4 regions of the Cytobacillus sp. C11.1 genome follow, and region 2 is predicted to be linked to each of the others. Evidence: riboswitches for the same ligand, from Rfam matches in the RefSeq annotation. Region 2 holds a riboswitch; each other region holds the start of a gene.

Region 1 (5,656 bases), 820 kb from region 2:
ATGGCATTAAGGAGGGTGTTTGAGGCATGTAGCTGATAGACCCTCGTTTGCCGTTGATTTTCTCACCACTCAGCTGAATCGTACCCTCATCTGGCAAAAGTAAACCGCCAATCAGGTTAAAAATGGTGCTTTTTCCGCTCCCGGATGGACCCAGGATCGAGACAAATTCGCCATCGTTTATATGAAAGCTCAGATTGCTAAGAACCAGATTTGAATCAAAGCTTTTAGTTAAATGCTCAAGGGATAATTGTATCATTTTCTAGCACCCTCCTGTGTTTTCCATTTGACCAGCAAGCGCTCTGCCAAAAGAATAGCTCCAAAAAACAGCAAGCTGAGCACCATGATGGCAAATATGGCTACAAATACACGGTCCGTCCTAAACGACGAGGAGGCGAGTGTCATATACACGCCTATACCGGCCTTTGCGCCTAGCCATTCTGATATTACAGCCCCCATGACACTGTAGGTTGCAGAAATTTTCAGGCCGGAAAATAAAGAAGGAAGTGAGTATGGAAGCTCCAATTTCCAAAACAGCTGTCCTTTGCTTGCTCCTGCCATTAGCATATAGTGCTTAAGTTCTCGGGGTGTTTGCCTGAAGCCATCCAAAGCGGCAACTGTAATCGGGAAAAAGCAAACCAGTGTGATGACGATCAGTTTTGGAAGGATGCCGAATCCAAACCACACTACCAGCAAAGGGGCCAGAACAATGATTGGTACATTTTGCGATAGGATGAGGAGCGGGTAAATCGACTCCCTTAAAAAAGGCAATAAGTGCAGCAATACGGCTGTAAGCAAGCCGATTCCCGTACCAATCGCAAACCCCAATAAAGATAGCATGACAGTGGATTGAAGATGAAGGAGAAAGCCGTCCCATCCGGCAACCGCTTCCTGAAAAATATCAGTCGGCGGCGGCAGCAGCCATGCAGGGACTTCAGCCAGCATGATTGCCAGCTCCCACAGAATGAATAAAAGGAGGAGAACCGCAGCGGGTCTCCATCCTTTCATTAAAACATTTTTCATGGACGGTATTTCTCCGTTAAATCATTCATTTCAATTCCAGTTGGCTGATATAGGATCTTCACCTGTGAAATAACATTGCTGCTTCCTTTTTCAATCATTTTAGTATTCATATCTGCGATGATTTTCAATAAATGTTCCAGATCGCCTTCCATTGTTGTTTCCAGGGGGTGAACCTCATATTTAACCCCCGATTCCTGTATTACGCTGATGGCTTCGTCAACATATGGTATAACATTTTCCCCATTTTTTGTTTTCGGTATGATTTGAATACTTACAAGTGCGTTTGCCATTTCATTAACTCTCCTTATTCCGGCAGGAAGTCATTTGTAAAAGCTTTGCCGGCATCTAATTCTTTATCTAAAAGGCCATTTTCATGCATCCACTCTGCATAGTTTTCCCAAACTTCAAGCTTTTGTTCACCCCATCTGGCTGCATCGTCCTGATAACGGGGAGAAAGCCATTCCTGACTCTTTTTAACCAGTTCGCTATCAAGGTCTGGAGCGTTCTCGAGAAGAATATCAGCTGCTTCATCAGGGTTTTCAATAGCATATTCATAGCCTTTGGATGCCGCTTTGACAAAAGCTTTTACGGTATCCGGATTATTTTGTATCATTTTCTCATTGGTAGCCAATACAGGTGTGTAATAGTCCAGTTTTTCCGAGTAGTCAGTCAGGTAGACCATATTAATCTTTTCCCCTCGAAGCTCGGCTTCTACACCTGTCCAGCCATAATAAATCCATGCAAAATCTATATCTCTCTTAACAGCCGTAAAAAAATCAGCGTCCCCCATGTTGACAATCGACACTTTCTCAACATCTGCATTCTCTGTTATCATCAATGACTCGATTACTGATTTTTCAACCGGCGCTCCCCAGCCACCATAAGTTTTCCCTTCAAAATCCTTTGGTGTTTTAATATTTTTATCTGCTGGGGAAGCAAAGCCGGATGTATTATGCTGAATAACAGCAGCGATCGATACGAGCGGAACACCCTGTACCCGGGCTTCCGTGATGCTTTCCTGATAGCTGACACCGAAATCCGCCTTACCCGATGCCGTCAGCTGGTCTGCACCAGCTTCTCCAGGCATAATGATTTCCACGTCAAGTCCTTCCTCTTCAAAATAGCCTTTGTCCTTAGCTGCGTATAAGCCTGTATGATTGGTATTTGGTGTCCAGTCCAGAACGACAGTGACCTTTTTTAATTCTTCCTTGTCCTTTTCTCCGTTTCCCGGCTGTGTTTCTTGCTCATTCCCGGCACAGCCGGCGAGCATTAGGACAGTACAAACAGCTGCCATCCATCTTTTCATCATTAACCCTCCTGTTTGCTTTATGTAGTGTTTTCCGGAAAGATAATTATAGCTTGCCCTGAAAAAATAAAAACGCCCCGGCATAAATACCAGAGCGCATATAACAAACATTTTTATGTTTAAGAATATGTTCCCTACGCTGGTATGAGCCAGATCAGGTTCAAAGGGTCAACATCTTATGATGAAGTCTCAACCGGCTATACCGGTTCCCCTACAATTCTTGCTATTCAATTTTAGACAAACAATCTGCAAAAATAAATACCTTCATGAGGCGTTCTATTCTAAAGCTTCTATGACTTTCCTTCACTATTATAACAAAAGGTATAAAAATGGACAGCAAAAAGTTTATAGTTCGTCGGCAAACTTTTTATTATCTGCCTTTCCAAAGCTTCGCAAAAAACAAGCGGTTCTGTATAATCCGGCAGTTTCAAGTATTTTTATTCCATTTCAATCGACCGGCTTTCCTTCCAGATTTTAAACTTTTCAAGCTCTCCTGTAATTTGACTTACAGCAAATCCAAGCACCGCTGCATCATCAATGATTCCCATTCCTGCTAAAAAATCGGGTACAAGGTCCACTGGTGAAACGAAGTATAAGATTGAAGCGATAATAAATAGGATCGATTTTTTTGAAATGTGCTTGTAATCTCCTTTGGACCAGGATTTAACCAAGTCAATCAAAAGCTGAAATTTTTCCCATATATCACTTAATGAAGATTTATTCTGATTAGCTTTTGTTGTCGCTTTGCTCAGCAATCCTCTTGTTTTTACAGGATCTTCCACATATCTCTTAGCTCTAGAAGAGAACCTTTTAAAGCCTTCCCGGTAATCTTTTGTTTCCGTCTCTGGCATTGCAATCACTCCTATATTGATAAATGGCGTAAACACATATAATCTATTATTTACCGCATACATAGGAAGACATAAACATTTTATCCTTTGAAAAAGATGGAAACAGCATTTTATTGGAAAGATATATTTAGGAGATGATAACTATGCTTGAAAAATGGCTGAAAGAATCAAAGTATACCGTTATTTTAACTGGAGCAGGTATGTCCACGGAGAGCGGTCTGCCTGATTTCAGGTCTGCTAATAATGGAATGTGGAAAAAGAAGGATCCTGGGAAAATAGCCAGTACAGAAGCTTTAAATCATAATGTAAATGAGTTTATTGAATTTTATCGGCACAGGGTCACAGGCTTAAAAGAATGTAAGCCTCATAAAGGGCACTATATTCTCGCAAATTGGGAAAAAAGGGGCATTCTCCAAAGTATCATTACCCAGAATGTAGATGGATTCCATGGGCTGGCCGGCAGCCGCAATATATCTGAGCTTCACGGGAACTTGCAAACGCTGCACTGCCAGGAATGTAAAAAAGAATATCCGAGTGAGGAATACCTGCATGACCATTATCATTGTACATGCGGGGGAATGCTTCGCCCTTCAATCGTCCTATTTGGCGAAATGCTTCCTGAGCTGGCACTGGATTTTGCGGCAGAGGAATCAGAGAAGTCTGAGCTTTTTATTGTGCTTGGTTCATCCTTGACCGTTACTCCGGCCAACCAGTTCCCGTTAATAGCCAAACAAAACGGTGCAAAGCTCGTAATTGTTAATATGGAGCCTACGGATTTTGATTTGTATGCAGATGAAGTTATCCATAACCGGAAAATTGGAGAGGTGCTAGAAGAACTAGATAGAGTTATCTAAGTCTAAAAAGTAAAACTCCGGCTATGCTTTTTTCATTGTTTCTACTATAATGGACAGTGAACCTTGATATTGCCTATTGTCTTTTCGAATAATCCTCATGCGATTCGATATAGAAGGAGTGAATAGAATGTTAACAAACATTGGAATCCCGGGTTTAATCCTGATTTTGGTCCTGGCTCTTATTATTTTTGGGCCAAAGAAGCTGCCTGAAATAGGGAAAGCTTTTGGAGAAACCTTAAAGGAATTTAAAAAGTCTACTCGTGAATTAACAAATGATGATGACGATGATAAAAAGAAAGAGCAGCTCAAATAAGAATGAAAGCCGGCTTCAGACCATTTAGGTCTGGCAGCCGGCTTTTTTGTTGTTTCAAAGCTTTTCTCGGGTATATATCAAATGGAAAGTAACGGCAAAGAAAAAATAGTTGACGAAACATGTATATACAAGATAAAATGAAAGCGTAAACAGATCATGTATATACAAGTTGTTTTTCAATAGTCTGAATAACGTCTTGCATTATCCAAGAAAATGGATAGATATGTAGTGAACGAGAAGAATATAGAAGAACCTTACAGCTGTTTTTTCAGAAGAATGAAAACGGTAACAGGAGGAGAGAGAAGAATGAGTGCAAATAAACAGTCAGCCGAGCAAATAGTAGAAGCAATTGGCGGCAAAGAGAATATCGCAGCTGCCACTCATTGTGTGACACGGTTACGATTTGCGTTAAAAGATGAAGGAAAAGTCGATAAGGAAAAACTCGAAAATATAGATGTTGTAAAAGGCTCGTTTTCCTCCAACGGTCAGTTCCAGGTTGTCATTGGACAAGGGCTCGTTGATAAAGTTTATAAAGAAATGACAGAAGCAACAGGTATTGGGGAATCTTCAAAAGAAGAAACAAAAAGTGCAGCTGCCGAGAACTTGAATCCATTGCAGCGCGGCATTAAAACGCTGGCGGATATCTTTATTCCAATCTTGCCTGCCATCGTAACAGCAGGTTTGTTAATGGGTATAAACAATATTATGACAGCGCCTGATATTTTCTTTGATGATCAGTCGTTTGTTGAGGTTTATACGAACTGGGCTGATTTGGCGAGCATCATTAATTTGATTGCCAATACAGCATTCGTATTTCTGCCAGGCTTGATTGGCTGGAGTGCTGTAAATCGATTTGGCGGAAGCCCGCTCTTAGGTATGGTATTAGGTTTAATGCTTGTTCACCCGGATCTTTTAAATGCCTGGGGCTATGGTGCGGCAGAGCAAATTCCTAAATGGAACCTATTCGGACTTGAAGTAGAAAAGGTAGGCTATCAGGGCCAAGTGCTGCCAGTATTATTTGCTTCATATGTGCTTGCGAAGATTGAAGTGTTTTTACGAAAAAGAATTCCGGATGCATTTCAGCTATTGACAGTTGCTCCAATTGCTTTATTGGTTACAGGTTTCCTATCATTTATTGCTATTGGACCTATCACATTTACAATCGGAAGCTGGATTACAAATGGTGTTGTTGGAATCTTTGATGCTGTTCCAGCCCTTGGCGGCCTAATATACGGAGGATTATACGCTCCGCTGGTTATTACGGGTATGCATCATACATTCCTTGCGGTCGACTTACAGTTAATTGGCAGCA
Region 2 (5,656 bases):
AAAATTAATTTCAAAATCAGAGAGACTGAAGAAAATATTGTCAAATTGCTTCTTTATCATGAAATCGGCTATTATCTGGATTTCAAGAAAAACAAACATGATATCAAGACTTTAATGTACGGAGAAGATGAGGAAATAGAGCAGCTGATGTCTGTAATTGAAAGAAACTCGTGGGAATATGGACGGACATTGGTACCTGAACATCTAGTAAACGCTTATGATCAAGTACGGGAATTGGATAAACTTCTGTTAAAAAGCCGGTAAGGCCAAATAAAAATGCGCCCCCCGATATATCATTCGGAGGCGCATTTTTATGTTTACGTTAACCTAAAAAGCGATGATACAGGCTTTTAGCCTGGAGAACGTCTTTTACCCCATGAACCAGCACTCTTCCATCTTTAAAGACGACCAACCTCTTCTCGCCGATCGAAAACGAAACCAAATAAGGATTGCTCTCTACTTTGATTCCTTGAGACACCAGGACTTTTTCCAGGTAGGCAAAATCAATATTCTGAAGGGCTGAAGGTCTTATTTGCACGGTATCCCTGCCACATAACAGCGCTGCCTTTGTCTGATTTTCATAAGATAGAAAGGGGTATGCTCTGCTGCTCCCACATGATGAACACTCAGGATTTTTTAGAGAAGATACGTTAATAGAACTATAATGATTTTTCCAAATATCAAAAGAGACAAGTGTCCCCCTTAATGATTCGAAGTCTTCTGCTAATATTTTTAATGCTTCTGCAGACTGGTGAGAGACAACCATTTGAATGGCAGGCTGAATAACACCCGCCGTATCGCAGGTGATTCCCCCTAATGGCAGTTTGTCCATCAAGCATTGCAGACAAGGTGAAACCCCCGGCAAAATAGTATAGCTCAATCCGTAGCTTCCAACACAGCCTCCGTAGATCCATGGAATCCTATGCTTTTGAGCTATATCATTGATTAGAAAGCGAATATCAAAATTGTCTGTTGAGTCAATGATTAAATCTGCACCTACAATCAGCTCTTCTAATTCCTGTACCCCAACATCCATAATGCGGGGGATGATTTGCACCTCTGAATTAATGGCTTTCAATCGGTTAGCTGCGGCAATGACTTTTGGCGTTTTTTGCTCAGCATCTTCTTCACAATAAAGCTGCTGGCGCTGCAGATTGGTCCATTCCACATAATCGCGATCGGCGATTGTTAGTTTGCCGACGCCTGCCCTTGCGAGCGTTTCTGCGTTTGCAGCACCTAATGCACCAGCGCCCACAATTAAAACATGTTTTTCTCCAAGCTTTTTCTGGCCTTCTTTGCCGATTGGAGGGAATAAGATCTGGCGGGAGTATCGCACATTCAACTAAAAACCATTCCTTCCGCCGGGCTGCTTGCTGTTGCGTACCGTTTTTTGGGCATCCTGCCGGCCTCGTAGCCTAACCGCCCTGCTTCAATGGCCAGTTTCATTGCTTTTGCCATTTTGACCGGGTCTTTGGCAGAGGAAACAGCAGTATTTAATAAGACTCCATCTGCCCCCAGCTCCATGGCCAATGCCGCATCTGCGGGGCTCCCAATCCCGGCGTCTACAAGAATCGGCACTGTAGCCTGTTCAATAATAAATTGTAGATTAACAGGATTGATAATTCCCTGCCCTGAACCAATTGGCGAAGCACATGGCATTACCGCGTGGCAGCCCAGTTCTTCCAGCTTTCTTGCAAGGACTACATCATCAGAGGTATACGGAAGGACGATAAAGCCTTCGTTTAATAGGATTTCTGCTGCTTTAAGTGTTTCAACCGGATCGGGGAGAAGTGTCTTGCTGCAGCCGATTACCTCAACCTTGATCATGTCGCAAAGCCCCGAAGCCTTGGATAGCCTGGCAATCCGGACAGCTTCCTCGGCTGTACTTGCTCCCGCCGTATTGGGCAGCAATTTATATTTCTTTAAATCCAGCTTTTCCAAAAAGTTGGGCTGATTCGCTTCAAAAATGTTCATGCGGCGTACAGCAAACGTAAGCACCTCAGTATCAGAAGCTTCTACCGCTTCCTTTTGAACATCAAAATTTGGATATTTTCCAGTTCCCAGCAGCAGCCGTGAGTTAAATTCATAGGGTCCAATTTTCAACATATCATCCGCCTCCTACAAAGTGTACGATTTCAATTCGATCTCCATCCGTTAAAACGGTTTCAGCATGCATCGATTTATCTAAAATAGTTTGATTTAATTCAACAATGACTACCTTTTGCTCCAGCTCGAAATGTTTGAGCAGAAGGGGAACGGTATTGACTGTATCCGGAAGCTGAATACCTTCCCCATTAATGACAACTTTCATAAAAGCACTCCTTTTTACGAATGGGCTATAGATTCAAGGCGGGACAGCTCGAATGGGTTTGATGTCTCTGTTTTCCCTTCAAGGATGTCTGCCATGAGCTCTCCTGTTGCCGGAGCAAGGAGGATCCCATTCCTGAAATGACCAGCCGCAATATATAATCCCCTGTAGGCAGGATGTTCTCCTAAAAAAGGCTGGCCATCAGCCGATTGCGGACGGATTCCTGTCCAGGCACGCTCCCATTCCGCATTCGCTATGCCCGGAATCAGGTTTTTCGCCTTTTCCATCAGCGAAGATATCCCTTCAAGAGTTACCTTCTCATCAAATGAATTTACCTTAACGGTCGCTCCTACTACTAATCTCCCTGATCGCTTAGGAACGATATAGCATCCATGTGAAAAAATAGTCCCTTTTATAAGCGGTCTCTCGGCAGCGACCGAGAAGCATTCTCCTTTAACCGGAATAATCGGCAGTGACAAGCCTGTTTTTTCAAGAAGCATCCTGCTCCAGGCTCCGGTGGCGACTATAACGGATTCTGCCAGGAATTCTCCCAGGTCGGTTATGACCCCATGAACTTTTTCATCTTTTAAAATAAGCTCTGATACACTTGTATACTCATAGATTTCTGCGCCGAGGGCCCTTGAAGCTTTTGCAAAGGCAAGTGACAATTCATATGCTTGAACCTGGCCATCATTTGGTATATACATGGCACCCCGCAATTTGTCAGACACGGATGGCTCCCGTTTGATCAGTTCATCAATCGAAAGCCACTCAGCCTGCTCACCCGCTTTTCGCTGGCTTTCTATTAGTCTTTTTAATTCCAGCTCTTGATCTTCATCAGCCGCCACCTTATACATGCCCTTATTTTCATAGCCAATATGTACATGTGATAGCTCTTCAAGTTCAGGGACAAGTCTCGGAAACATGCATCGGCTTTTACATGCCAATTGGAAAAGCGGTCCATCTTCTGTCAGCTCCGTTTGTGCACCTAAAATTCCAGCTGCGGCTCCGGAAGCCTTGCCGGCTATTTTCCCCTTTTCCAAAACAGCTACTTTATATCCTCTTTTCGATAGCTGAAAAGCAATGGAGCTTCCGTTAATGCCTCCCCCAACAATAACGGCGTCATACACTTTTCTCATTCACTGTCCCTCCTCGTTTAATTTCTTTAAAAATAGCTTTGCTGCCTCAACAGGATCCTTTGCCTGCAAAATCCCTGACATCACAGCAATGCCATCTGCTCCCGCCCCCACAACTTCAGGAACGTTCTCAGGTTTAATGCCGCCAATAGCCAATACCGGGATATCATTTCTCTTTTTAACAGCCTCCAATGCCCCAATTCCTCTTGGCGGAACTCCCTTCTTAGAATCTGTTTCAAAAATGTGGCCAAACAGAACATAATCTGCTCCTTGTTTGGTTGCCTCTTCGGCTTCTTCAAGAGAATGTACGGAACAGCCGATTGGCATATCAGGAAAATGCCTTCTTACAACGTGGACTGGCAGACTGTGAAAAGCAAGCTGCACACCCGTTTTAAAGGCCCACGCAACATCCACCCGATCATTTATAACGATTTTATGAATAGGGATTCCCTCTTTAAGAAGCAGCTTTAATCCTGTATATAGCTCCCTTGAGGTTCGCTGTTTTTCCCGTAAGTGGAATCTATCTGTAAAGGGTTCAAGTTCACCTGCTATTTCAGCGAAAGCCTCTAGAGAAAGCTTTCCATCCGATATAACATGCAGCTGTTTCGTCATCGCGATATCTCCCCTCTTTTTAAATGCTATTTACTGTTTAACAAATAGGCTGTTTTCGCAATCATTGTTGTTTTTAAAAGTAATAAGGAGTGGTTGATTTCCGCTCCAGGATGCTCCCTTTCCGCGGGGCGGGCGGTGAGCCTCCTCGGCGCGCCTGTGGGGTCTCACCTGTCCCGCTCCTCCCGCCGGAGTCTCGCACCTTACGCTCCAATCAACCCAACCTCGTTTGTCTCAATGAACCTATTCAACAACCAATCGCTTAGAAGAGAGCCTACAAATAAAAAACCGCCTCCAAAAAAAGAAAGCGGCTGTACGGGGCTTTTAATATCCCCGATCCTCCACTTCCCTACGCTGGTATATTCCAGATCAGGTTCCAAGGGTCTTAAAGTATTTACTTCAATCTCAGCCTGCAAACAGGCACCCCCAGCGAATGTAATGGCTATTAAATTAAGAAAAGATTATTTTCACTGATAAATATTTCCACCCGTTTGTTTGAATTCATCTGCTTTTTCTTCCAAGCCTTTCTTTATCGCTTCCTCCGTACCAAGCCTTTGCTCCTTAGCATAATTGCGAATATCCTGAGAAATTCTCATGCTGCAAAATTTGGGCCCGCACATGGAACAAAAGTGTGCTGTTTTTGCCCCTTCAGCCGGCAACGTCTCATCATGGTATTCCAATGCACGTTCAGGATCCAGTGATAGATTGAATTGATCCCTCCATCGGAATTCAAACCGGGCTTTTGACAGGGCATCATCTCTTTTTTGTGCGCCTGGGTGTCCCTTTGCCAAATCCGCGGCATGTGCAGCTATTTTATAAGTAATGACACCCTCGCGGACATCATCCCGATTCGGCAAACCCAAATGTTCTTTAGGGGTAACATAGCAAAGCATTGCGGTTCCAAACCAGCCTATCATGGCAGCCCCGATTGCAGAGGTAATATGATCATATCCGGGAGCGATATCAGTGGTAAGGGGGCCGAGTGTGTAGAATGGCGCTTCCTTGCAGATTTCCAATTGTTTATCCATATTCTCTTTAATTAAGTGCATTGGAACATGGCCTGGTCCCTCTACCATAACCTGCACATCGTGTTCCCAGGCAATTTGGGTCAGTTCCCCAAGAGTCTCGAGCTCTGCAAATTGAGCCTCGTCGTTGGCATCTGCAATCGATCCCGGCCGCAATCCATCCCCCAGTGAGAAGGCCACATCATAGGATTTCATAATTTCGCAGATTTCTTCAAAATGAGTATATAAAAAGTTTTCTTTATGATGATGCAAACACCACTGGGCCATAATGGATCCGCCCCTCGATACAATTCCGGTTAACCGTTTTGCTGTTAACGGAACATACCGAAGAAGAACACCTGCATGAATGGTAAAGTAGTCAACCCCTTGCTCCGCTTGTTCAATTAGGGTGTCACGATAAACCTCCCACGTAAGATCCTCGGCGATGCCGTTAACCTTTTCGAGGGCTTGATAGATTGGAACTGTGCCGACTGGGACTGCAGAGTTTCTGATTATCCATTCACGTGTGGTATGAATATTTTTACCTGTGGATAGATCCATAATCGTATCTGCTCCCCAGCGTGTAGCCCAGGTCATTT
Region 3 (5,656 bases), 1.9 Mb from region 2:
TCGATAATGAATCCGAATGACAGCAAACAATATAATGTTTAGCCAAATGTTGTGCCAGCTATTCCAGCCATTATCATAAACAAACATGCCTTTATGGGCAAATAAAGCCTGGATGATAGTGAAGAAAGTAATCCAAACCGCTGAATAAATAAATGCATGCTTTTTATTTTGCGGATAACGCTGCAGGTATATGATCAGGGCCATGGGAGTAATAAAAAATGTAAAAAATAAATTAATGATGGAATGATTGATCCACTCAGCAGTAATTCCTCTGAATGCCCAAAGTGTATGGTTATAATAAAGCATGTTGTAGGTCAGATTAATTGCAATAAAATACAAAACGGTAGGGTATTGTTTCTTCCATTGTGACCAATCTATAAAGCGGTAAGCAAATAGAATCCATACCACCACAACAAGTAGTAAATACATAGCTTCTCACCTTTCGGGAAATATATATACAGCTATTTCCAATTTATTTAAAAGTATTCATCTTTCAGAGGCTTTCCTTTGAATGGAATAGTATTTCTTTATATAATGTCTTTATTGTTTAGGAAAGGGAGATTATGATGCCAGAAAAAATGAATGCACCGGAGATAAAATTAATCGCTCTTGATATGGATGGAACTTTGTTGAATACGAATGACGAAATTCCAGAGGAAAACCGAGAGGCGATACGCGAAGCAAAGGAAAAAGGGATCGAAGTTATTCTAAGCACCGGCCGTTCCAGACTTACAGCCAGGGACCATGCGGACTCGCTTGAATTAAACTCCTATTTAATTACGGTCAATGGAAGTGAAATTTTTGGTCCGGAAGGGAATTTAATTTCGAGAACCCCAGTTGACTCTACTATAATGGAATGGATGTGGACATTATCTAAAACACATAAAACCCATTTTTGGGCTACCAGCTGCGATCAGGTCTGGAACAATGAAATGCCTGAAAATATCCATGACCATGAATGGCTGAAATTTGGATTTGATATCACTGATGATGAAGTACGGGAAATCATTCATAAGGAGCTCCAATCAAAGGGTGATCTGGAAATTACCAATTCAAGCTTAACCAATATTGAAGTGAATGCACTTGGCATTAATAAAGCAAAAGGAATCCAACAGGTTACAGAAATTCTTGGCATTTCCATGGAAAATGTGATGGCAATGGGTGATAGCTTAAACGATATTGCGATGATTGAGGAATCGGGATGGGGAGTTGCAATGGGAAACGCCCAGGACATTGTTAAAGAAACAGCAAATGCTGTGACTGCTTCAAATGATGAAGCTGGTGTTGCGAAAGCGATTCGGAAATGGGCTTTATAAGTTTTTCGAACTGGCAGGCACCTTGAGAAAAAATATTTCGTAAACCGCTTAAATGGTATTTAAGCGGTTTTACGCATAATTTCTGCTTCCAATTCAACCTCAACATTTCCTTTAATGGCCCTTGAAATCATGCAGGAAGCTTCAGCTTTTTTGGCCAGTTTCTGAGCGAGAGCGAAATCTCTCTCTGTGGCGTCAGTCTTCAGGATGATTATAGGCCGGTGGATAATTTTTTTGTATGTAATAATCCCATTGGTGACATCAACAATCCCAATGGATTCCATGGTCAAGTCTTCTTTTTTAAGTTTACTCCGTTCCATCATCGCTGCAAGCGTAATAATATAACAGGTTGCAGCTGCTCCTAATAGCATTTCATCCGGGTTTGTGCCAATTCCCGGACCATCCATCTCAGGCGGTATTGATACCTTCGTCTTTAGTTGTCCGGATTCTATTTTTCCAACATCATTGCGCAGGCCCGGCCAATGTGCTTTCAAGTAAAATTGATGTTCTGCCATAAGAAAACCTCCCAGGATACACTGCTATTATCGATATAAAGACAACGTCTAAATTGCACTTATTCACTACTATTAACGATATAGAGACAACGACAGAATTGCAAGACTTTACAGATTTCCATTTTCAAGCTAAGATGAAATCAGCCAACTAAATAGTTTTACTGCTAGGGGTGCCCGATGCGCGGGCTGAGAAAGAAACCGACCTGTTTTTTTACCCTTCGGACCTGATCTGGATTATGCCAGCGTAGGAAAGTAGTAATAGCGGGAACGATCATTCCTTCTCATTTATTATTCTGCCAGGTCCATTGATGGATCTGGTTTTTATTTTGTCAGAAAATAAGCCAATAACTAGGTTGGACACATTCATGAAAAGGGGAATTCAGATGAAACTTCAAGACCAAATTGTGCTCATCACAGGAGGGAGCAGAGGCTTGGGCAGGGAGACGGCCAAAGCTTTTGCAAGAGAAGGTGCGAGGGTGGTTATTAACTATTTTCATAGTGAAGAGAAAGCTTATGAGCTGCAAAGTGAAATTGGTGAACGTGCTATTGCCATTCAAGCAGATATCCGGGACAAAAGACAGGTTGTGGAACTGTTTGAAAAAGCGAAAAACCACTTTGGAACACCCATAACGACTATTGTTAATAACGCACTTGTAAACTTTCAATTTGACCCTGTTTCCAAAAAAGATGCAGAAACGATTGGATGGGAAGACTTCCAAATCCAGCTGGAGGGCGCTGTTCGAGGAGCTTTAAATACCGTTCAGGCTGGCTTGGCTGATATGAAACTAAACGGGTTTGGACGAGTCATTTCGATTGGCACAAATCTATTTCAGAACCCGGTTGTTCCGTACCACGATTACACGACCAGCAAGGCAGCCCTCCTGGGATTTACACGTAATATGGCTAACGAACTTGGGCAATACGGCATTACGGTAAATATGGTATCAGGTGGCTTATTAAAAACCACGGATGCAAGCGCAGCTACTTCAAATGAAGTCTTTGAAATAATTGAAAACTCTACACCATTGAAAAAGGTTACCGATCCGGCAGAGGCAGCTGATGCAATTGTATTTTTCGCATCTCCATGGGCAAGGGCTGTTACAGGCCAGAATCTTGTCGTGGATGGCGGACTTGTTATGAACTAATTGTGAGGGGGACTTATGATGAATATTTACGAGATTAGCAGTCTTTTAGAAAAAGTAAGAACCGCAAATCCGCTCGTACATAATATTACAAATGTTGTGGTAACCAATTTTACTGCCAATGGACTTTTGGCAATTGGAGCATCACCGGTTATGGCTTATGCGCATGAAGAGGCGGCTGATATGGCGAAAATAGCCGGAGCACTGGTTCTGAACATGGGAACTCTTACGGAAAAAGAAGTAAAAAGCATGCTGATCGCAGGAAGGTCAGCCAACGAGCATGGTGTTCCCGTAATCTTTGACCCAGTAGGTGTTGGGGCAACTCCATACCGTACAGAAACCGCCAAAAAATTATTAAAGGAATTAAATATTTCCATCATTAGAGGAAATGCGGCGGAAATAGCCAATGCCGCCGGCCAGCAATGGAAAATTAAAGGAGTAGATGCGGGGGAAAATCAGGGGAATACGACTGAACTTGCTGGAAGGGCTGCAAAAGAGCTTGGCACCATAGCAGTCATAACAGGCAAACAGGATGTTGTTTCAGATGGAGTTTCAACGTACACCATAGAAAACGGACATCCCTATTTAACAAAAGTAACAGGTGCGGGCTGCCTGTTGACTTCTGTAATTGGTGCATTTTCTACTGTGGAAAAGGATCCAGTTAAAGCAGCTGTTGCCGCATTGGTTGTGTACGGAACTGCTGCCGAAATAGCAGCAGAGGCAACGAATGATAAAGGTCCGGGAACGTTCCAAATTGAATTTTTAAATAGCTTGTTTAACATTACCGCTTCAGATATTGAAAAACTCGGTGCTTTTAAAAAAGTCAGCGAATAGGGAGGAGTTAAAATGATAATAAACAAAGCATTAACTATAGCCGGATCAGATAGCGGTGGCGGTGCCGGAATTCAGGCTGACTTAAAAACGTTTCAGGAACTTGGCGTTTTTGGCATGTCAGCATTAACTGCCGTTACTGCCCAAAACACAAAAGGCGTTCAAGAAGTTTATCCGATGACTCCAGAAGCAGTCGTTGCACAAATCCAATCGATCGGGGAAGATCTTGTGCCCGACGCAGTCAAAACGGGGATGCTTTTTAATGCAGAAATTATCGAGAGAGTATCCCGTGAGATTACGCGGCACCAATGGGAAAATGTTGTCATCGACCCAGTAATGATTGCAAAAGGGGGTGCGAGCCTGCTGCAAAAGGAGGCCATTGCTGCTATGAGGGAATATCTGATCCCTTTATCGATTCTTATCACGCCAAATATCCCGGAGGCAGAAGTTCTAACGGGATTGAGGATTAAAACGGACCAGCAAAAAAACGAAGCAGCAAGAAAGCTGCATGATATGGGCGCAAAGAATGTCATGATAAAAGGCGGGCATGCTGAGGCTGAAACCGATGCTGTGGATCTTTTATTTGATGGCCAACGCTTTTATGAGTTTAAAAGTAAAAGAATACAAACGGTTAATACACATGGAACCGGGTGCACTTTTTCGGCAGCCATAACTGCAGGCCTTGCGGAAGGGATGACTGTTTTGAGTGCTGTGGAGCGCGCCAAGCAGTTTATCCAGGCTGCTATTGAAGATGACCTGCAGCTGGGCAGCGGGCATGGACCTACGAATCATTGGGCTTATAACCGAAGGAAGAAGGAGACTTTTGTTCATGGCAGTTAAACCTGATGAAATGAGAAAATTATTAAGGGTCTACTTTATTATGGGCAGTGTAAACTGCAGCAATAATCCAGAAGAAGTTTTGCAGTCTGCAGTTAAGGGAGGTATCACCCTCTTCCAATTCCGCGAAAAAGGCAAAGGCTGTCTTCAAGGGAAGGAAAAGCTCCAGCTTGCAAAAAAAATGCAAACAATCTGCCGGGCAAACCATATCCCTTTTATTGTGAATGATGATATTGAGCTGGCAATTGAAATAGATGCAGATGGCGTCCATATCGGGCAGGAAGACGAGCCGGCTAGTATGGTTCGGAAAAAAATAGGCAATAAAATTCTCGGTGTGTCCGCCCATCATATAGATGAAGCAAGGAGAGCAATTGCTGAAGGTGCAGACTATCTTGGAATCGGCCCAATCTATCCTACCTCCACAAAGGAAGACGCAAAAGCCGTTCAGGGTCTGAGTTTTATTAATGAATTAAGAGCTTCGGAAATTAAGATACCTTTGGTTGGGATAGGCGGCATAACAGCGGAGAATGCGGCTCCGATTATCGGAGCTGGAGCAGACGGTGTTTCCGTCATCACAGCAATAAGCCAAGCCGAATCTCCGGATGCATCTGCACGGTTGTTATATGAAGCGGTTCATAGAGAAGTGATCAAGCAAAAAAATGCCCATTAGCTGTAACGGGTTCCGATACCTGTCACTTTTTATAAAAATACGTTTGAAAATCTGTTTATTTTTGTTATACATTTTGTCCTGCAAAATGCAGGGCTTTTTGTTATGTAAGAATATTACAAAGTGCCATCTAATGTATAATGCATTTTATGGCCAAAGTACTGTTATAAAACTAAATGTTGATTTCACTGTGTTTGAAAAATAACCGGAAAAATTCCTTTTAAAATGGGAAACACCCATATTTCCTTAAGAATAAGCGGAGTTTTTTCGCTTATATGATCCAAATCTTTGAATTTTGGCTTATTTAGAGCAGTTAACCGGAATTCCTCCGTTTATCTCTGCTTCTTAAGC
Region 4 (5,656 bases), 520 kb from region 2:
TAGCCAGCCATAATGGCATATGCAAGCTTCGGTGAAAGCCGGCATTGCTGCATTAAACTGAGCAGAAACTCTGTTGGCTTTGTGGTTAAAATAAACAAAAGGGACAGCGACGTAAAGCTTAACACGCGCAGCCCAAGTGAGAGGGCACGCTGAAAGCCTTCCTCAGTTAACGTTAAGATGCCCCAAGCCCATAGGATGGTTTCTCCTTGATCTATCCTTGAAAAAAGAATAGCTGACCAGATGTAAATGAACGCCATAAACAAGAAAGGCGAGAATAACAACAGCCACTTCTTAATTGACACCCTTCCAAGTAAGAGGGTAGCACTCGCTGTTATTATCAGGGTGAGCAAGGGTGTGAGCGGATCAAAAAAGATAGATAAAATTAGTACGCAAATCACTACAGTGAGCGCTTTTATACTGGGATTAATGTCATGTAAGAGCATAATATCCACTCCCCGTACGGATATCGTTCTTGAACTTTTCAAAGTATGGAAGCTGAAGGGAGGCCTGCTTCATAATTTCCTGTTTGTTCCATAGGTCATCTGGCGTTCCATCATAAATTATTTCTCCATCTGAAAGAATAATCACTTTATGGGCATAGGACTGGATTAGATCCATATCATGGGTGATCATAATGACGGATCCTCCGTCATATATCTTCTCCTCTAAAAGAGCCATAAGTTCACGTGCAGTATTGGCATCCTGTCCAAATGTAGGCTCATCAAGCAGCAGCAAATCTTGATTATTCACAAGCATGGTTGCAACACTTAGCCGCCGTTTTTGCCCTTGGCTTAAGGAAAAAGGGTGAAGGTATGCCTGCTTATGTAAACGAACCTGCTTCAGTATAGTTTTGGCTGTTTCATTTATTTCCGCTTCTTCCATCTCCATGACTTTTAGGCTGAATACAATTTCTTCAAACACAGAATCTGTAATAAACTGATGTTCCGGATTCTGGAAAATGTAGCCCATTTTCTGCCTCAATTCATTCTCCTTCCATTTGGAGAGAGTACGTCCAAGAAAGGAAATCTCCCCGGAGGAACCCAAATTTAATCTGGAGAGAAGTCTGGAAAGTGTGGTTTTACCGGATCCGTTCGGGCCTGCTATTGCAATAAATTCCCCCTTTTTAACAGAAAAGCTAATATCTTTTAACAGTTCATTTCCGCCTTTGCTAAAAGAAAGTCTTTGGACTTCAAGAATACTTTGATCCGCTGTGCCAGTTAAAACATTTTTCTTTTTTTCAAAAAGTCGAACTGCTGAATCAGGGTCTGCTAATCCATTAATTAGTTCATTTTGATTTAGCGGAAGGGCGGACCCGGAGTATAATCCGGCTTTCTTTGCTATAAGGCCAGCTCTTACTGTGCTCGGCAGCCAGATTCCTTCTGACTGAAGCTCCTCTGCATAATCAGTAAAGCAGGCATCCGGCTTGCCATTAAATAAAATTTCGCCCCCTCGGTTTAAAACCAGACAGCGATCAATTTGATCAATCCAATCATCCAGTTTGTGTTCAATGATCAGCAGTGTAAGAGAAAGTTCAGTTCTAAGCTTCTTGATTATGCTGGCAAGCTCGCTGCTTGAGGCAGGATCCAAATTTGCTGTCGGTTCATCAAGAATCAGGATCTCCGGTTCCAATGCCAAAACACATGCCAAAGCCAGCTTTTGTTTTTGCCCTCCTGAGAGGGTGTGAATCATAGCATGTTTATATGGGAGAAGATTGACAAGTTCAAGTGCATGATCAATCTTTGGCCCAATATCCTCAGGAGGAATATTCATATTTTCCAGTCCAAACGCCAGTTCATCCTCGACGGTTACCATGCAAAACTGGCTTTCAGGATCCTGAAATACCATTCCAATGCTTTTATTAATCTCACCAGGCCTGAATGAACTCAGCAATTTTCCCTTAAAAGAGGCCCATCCTTCAAGATGGCCATCTACAGCCTCCGGGTACAATTTATTTAGGCAAAGTGCAAGTGTACTTTTTCCGCAGCCGCTGGGCCCGAGAATAAGAACTGCCTCCTCAGGATAAAGGTTTAAATTCACATCATTAAAAACAGGATTTTTCTCTTCTTCATGCCGAAAAGTAAGCAGCTTTGTCTTTAGAATAGCCTCGTTACGCTGTAATTCCATTGTCCGGTTTTCCCCTTTTCCGTTCCTTGCCGATCGGGAAGCTGCTCAATGCACCTGTTTTTGCTAGACTTTCACTCAGCCATTTTCCGAGTAAACCTGCCAGTAAAGCGCCACTTGCTAGCCGGACGAAAAACATGGCTGTCACATAACCTGGTGAAAGTGCAGCATAGCCTGAGATAAAGTAACCCCATATAAAACTTGTGACAGATGAGCCCATACCTGCAGTGATTAAAACCCAAGTCCGGTAATTACTCCATTTTGTAGCCGCAAAAACAGCTTCTGCCCCAATTCCTTGTATCATTCCAGAAAGGATAAGGCGCGGGCCGACAGCATTGCCAATCATGATCTCAACCGTTGCGGCAATGGTTTCCGATAAAAAGGCAGCCCCGGGCTTTCTGATAATATAGGCAGCGATAATCGAAACGATAAACCAGATTCCAAAGATAATATCATAGCCAATCAAGCCGAACAACCCATAAAGTACGTTTCCGAATTGAAGAAAAACGAGATAAACCACCGCAAACACAACAGCCAAAACAGAAAGGACGATCACTTCACGAAGCTTCCATTTTTCAAGCATATTATTCAGCCCCCTTATGGGAAGGGCTGTTCGCAGACATATTAACTGTCATAACAATATGCGTGGAATCACTTTTTTTACATCCCTCGAATGCTTCTTCAAGCGTTTTAAAAACAGCATGTGCATCTCCATCAAGTCTTGAAGCATAATGGACACCTTTTGAAAATGTGCCCTGTGATTTCGCCAGCTCTACCTGGTCCATTATGACATCCATGTATGTAGGGATCCCCATTGGATAAAGAGCAAATTGGGCGGCAACTTTCTGAAGGAAACTTGCCGACTTTTCCTTATTCGCTCTCTCTTCATTTTCAGCAAGGTAAGCATCACCTGCCGTATCTCCAGGACAGCCGTTTGAAAAAGTGCCATAGAAAACAACATGGTCGCCATGCTTGGCTGCTTCCAGGTAAATGGCTTTTACAACATCAAAGACATGAATGGAACGGCCGCGCACACATGTGCTGACATCATCAGTTTCCATCCATACCTTGCTTGTGTCCACTTCATTCAGTGCCGATAAAATAATATCCACAAACCGGTCAGACATAGGATAAATAGAAAATCTGCACCCTGTAATCTCGCTTGTTCCACATAAAAAATTTTCTTGCATACTGTCATTCCTCCTAATTTTTTATACTGTTAATCTTGCCTGTTGATTTCCTCCCCAGGCACTCAGCGAACCGCAGGCGGTCGGGAAGCATCCTCGGCGCATAGTGCCTGTGTGATCTCCCTATGACTCGCTTCTCCCGCTGTAATCCGTGCCTTCCGCTCCAATCAACAAGGGGCTGAAATCAACATTTAGCTTTAACACAGCCTGAAAAATAAAAAACTGCATTTCCATGAGGAAATGCAGTTGAATGTTATCAATACATAAAAAATGATAGCCGTCCACCTGCACTTCCCCACGCTGGTATTATCCAGATCGGGTCATAAGGGTCAGAACGGAATGTTCTTCTCAGCCAAAAGCTCCCCTAGTGCAAACTTGATATGCAGTTTTTATTTGACTCCATCTTAATACGCGAACATTGAATTGTAAATGGATAATTTATAATTCTTTGAATTAAAAAGTCTCTCAAATTGAAATAGTCAGGCCAATTCCTACAAGCTAAAGAAAAATGTTTGCATTGTCCATGTCATGTTCTAATCAATTGCATTTCTTCATAAAAGTGTAATAGGACAATTTTACACCGAGAATAGGGGGCAAAGTAGATGATATACCGAATGCTTGCTTTAAATATTGATGGAACACTTCTCCAATCAAATGGAAGACTTCATAAATCCACTAAAGAAGCGATTGAATATGTACAGCAAAAAGGAATTTATGTAACGCTTGTAACGTCAAGGAGCTTTCCTTCTGCAAAGAAAGTGGCGAAAGCACTGAAAATTAATTCTTTGCTGGTCACACACAGAGGGGCTTATATTGCAGCCTCTCAGGAAAAACCAATTTTTGTAAAACGCATACAGGAAGATGAGACGTTTGAAATCGTGCGCCTGCTTGAAGGCTTTACATGCCAAATCAGGCTGGTGCACGAAAAATATTCCCTGGCTAACAAAACAAAACTAAATTCCAATATGCTTGCTAAAACAGTATTTACTACAGGTGATCCCATCTTTTACTCACAGCAATTTGTAGATTCATTGAGCGATACCATTTTGGATGAACCTGTCACACCTCCAAAAATCGAAGTCTACTTTGAAGATAAAGAGGACCTGCAAGATGCTCATGCTTCTATTAAAGGCATGTTTCAAAACATCGACATCATAAAACTGAATGACTTTCGCATGGATATTGTTCCGGCAGGAGTATCCAAGGTGAACGGATTGCTTTATTTGGGAGAACATCTGGGAATCTCAAGAAACCAAATGGTCGTTATTGGCGACTCTATAGATGATCTGGAAATGATTGAAGCAGCCGGCCTCGGTGTGGCAATGGGGAATGCCCCGGCGGAAGTGAAAAAAGCTGCAGACTGGCTAACCCGATCCAATAACCAAAACGGAGTCAGCTATATGGTCAAAGAGCACTTCCGCAAGCAGCATCCGATCGAATTCCTGAGGAAAATGAATCTTTTAAAATAAAGAAAACAAAAGAGAGTCGATTATGCTAATCGGCTCTCTTTTTAGATGTGAAAACCAACGCATATAATTGGGAAATTGACGCAAGCAAGGGCGATAGGGACGCAATGCAGGCTGATGTGGAAATATGACGAAAAAAGGAGAGAACGACGCAAAGACTCGTGAAAATAACGAAAAAAAGTGCCAGGAGGACGCAAGCCCATTTGGGCACGAAGCAGTAGAGGCAGGACCCAAAAGCAGGATTCCGGCTTAAATATATGCTAAAAACAATTTACCAATCTATTAGGAATCTTTTACCCTATATTGACCTCCTTTACCTGTTTCTGTACACTTAAAGAAGTTTGTCAGCAACAAAGAAAATCTACTTTTTAGCTGCCGTTAGCGAACAGAATGATGGCAGTTTTCATTATATTCTTTTTAAAAAGGTGATCGCTTTGAAAATTTCGATATTAGGTATACAGGATGAACGGTTTCATCGGCCGCTTCGCCTAATTGGAAATCTATTTTTCGAGGAGTGCGAAGTGGTTTTAGGAGAAGCTTCAGAAGCTGATTTAACGATTGGTTTTCGCCTGGAACAAGGTGCGAGCTTTAAGGCACAAGCAGAACTGGCCGACAAAGAAGGCGAAAAAAGGCTGGCTGTTTTTGAAAAAGCATTCGTGCCTGCTAAAACGGAGAAAGAGAATTTCAAACAAGTGAAAAATGCTGTTTCACATGTATATTTGACTGTTCTGCAGGACTGGACAGGCATCACGCAAAAGTGGGGGATTTTAACAGGGGTCCGCCCTACGAAACTTCTCCATCGCGCAATGCAAAACAAGACGCCGCAGCATGAAGTCCATCAGCAGCTGAAGGAAGAGTATTTGATTACGGACGAAAAAATTC

What was found. Region 2 has a riboswitch for thiamine pyrophosphate ahead of tenI (thiazole tautomerase TenI). Riboswitches for the same ligand answer to the same signal wherever they lie in the genome.
Region 1: another riboswitch for thiamine pyrophosphate. It lies ahead of AC3ZVC_RS22605 (ABC transporter substrate-binding protein); the one in region 2 lies ahead of tenI (thiazole tautomerase TenI).
Region 3: another riboswitch for thiamine pyrophosphate. It lies ahead of AC3ZVC_RS17310 (3-oxoacyl-ACP reductase); the one in region 2 lies ahead of tenI (thiazole tautomerase TenI).
Region 4: another riboswitch for thiamine pyrophosphate. It lies ahead of AC3ZVC_RS24185 (YkoF family thiamine/hydroxymethylpyrimidine-binding protein); the one in region 2 lies ahead of tenI (thiazole tautomerase TenI).

Annotation. Positions count from the first base shown of each region.
Region 1 is NZ_CM176935.1:4,571,950-4,577,605, reverse strand. It holds gene AC3ZVC_RS22620 (ABC transporter ATP-binding protein) at 1-256, opposite strand, end outside; gene AC3ZVC_RS22615 (ABC transporter permease) at 253-1,020, opposite strand; gene AC3ZVC_RS22610 (thiamine-binding protein) at 1,017-1,310, opposite strand; gene AC3ZVC_RS22605 (ABC transporter substrate-binding protein) at 1,325-2,326, opposite strand; TPP riboswitch at 2,441-2,549, opposite strand; gene AC3ZVC_RS22600 (YkvA family protein) at 2,764-3,177, opposite strand; gene AC3ZVC_RS22595 (NAD-dependent protein deacylase) at 3,321-4,031, shown strand; gene tatA (twin-arginine translocase TatA/TatE family subunit) at 4,159-4,344, shown strand; gene treP (PTS system trehalose-specific EIIBC component) at 4,651-5,656, shown strand, end outside.
Region 2 is NZ_CM176935.1:392,325-397,980, forward strand. It holds gene AC3ZVC_RS01945 (hypothetical protein) at 1-264, shown strand, start outside; gene AC3ZVC_RS01950 (MoeB/ThiF family adenylyltransferase) at 323-1,342, opposite strand; gene AC3ZVC_RS01955 (thiazole synthase) at 1,339-2,106, opposite strand; gene thiS (sulfur carrier protein ThiS) at 2,108-2,311, opposite strand; gene thiO (glycine oxidase ThiO) at 2,326-3,447, opposite strand; gene tenI (thiazole tautomerase TenI) at 3,448-4,056, opposite strand; TPP riboswitch at 4,383-4,491, opposite strand; gene thiC (phosphomethylpyrimidine synthase ThiC) at 4,521-5,656, opposite strand, start outside.
Region 3 is NZ_CM176935.1:3,487,470-3,493,125, forward strand. It holds gene AC3ZVC_RS17295 (CBO0543 family protein) at 1-429, opposite strand, end outside; gene AC3ZVC_RS17300 (Cof-type HAD-IIB family hydrolase) at 567-1,316, shown strand; gene AC3ZVC_RS17305 (OsmC family protein) at 1,376-1,828, opposite strand; TPP riboswitch at 1,985-2,096, shown strand; gene AC3ZVC_RS17310 (3-oxoacyl-ACP reductase) at 2,212-2,973, shown strand; gene thiM (hydroxyethylthiazole kinase) at 2,992-3,804, shown strand; gene thiD (bifunctional hydroxymethylpyrimidine kinase/phosphomethylpyrimidine kinase) at 3,817-4,641, shown strand; gene thiE (thiamine phosphate synthase) at 4,631-5,308, shown strand.
Region 4 is NZ_CM176935.1:4,865,631-4,871,286, reverse strand. It holds gene AC3ZVC_RS24200 (energy-coupling factor transporter transmembrane component T family protein) at 1-443, opposite strand, end outside; gene AC3ZVC_RS24195 (ABC transporter ATP-binding protein) at 430-2,124, opposite strand; gene AC3ZVC_RS24190 (ECF transporter S component) at 2,108-2,704, opposite strand; gene AC3ZVC_RS24185 (YkoF family thiamine/hydroxymethylpyrimidine-binding protein) at 2,706-3,311, opposite strand; TPP riboswitch at 3,584-3,684, opposite strand; gene AC3ZVC_RS24180 (Cof-type HAD-IIB family hydrolase) at 3,911-4,777, shown strand; gene AC3ZVC_RS24175 (coproporphyrinogen III oxidase) at 5,209-5,656, shown strand, end outside.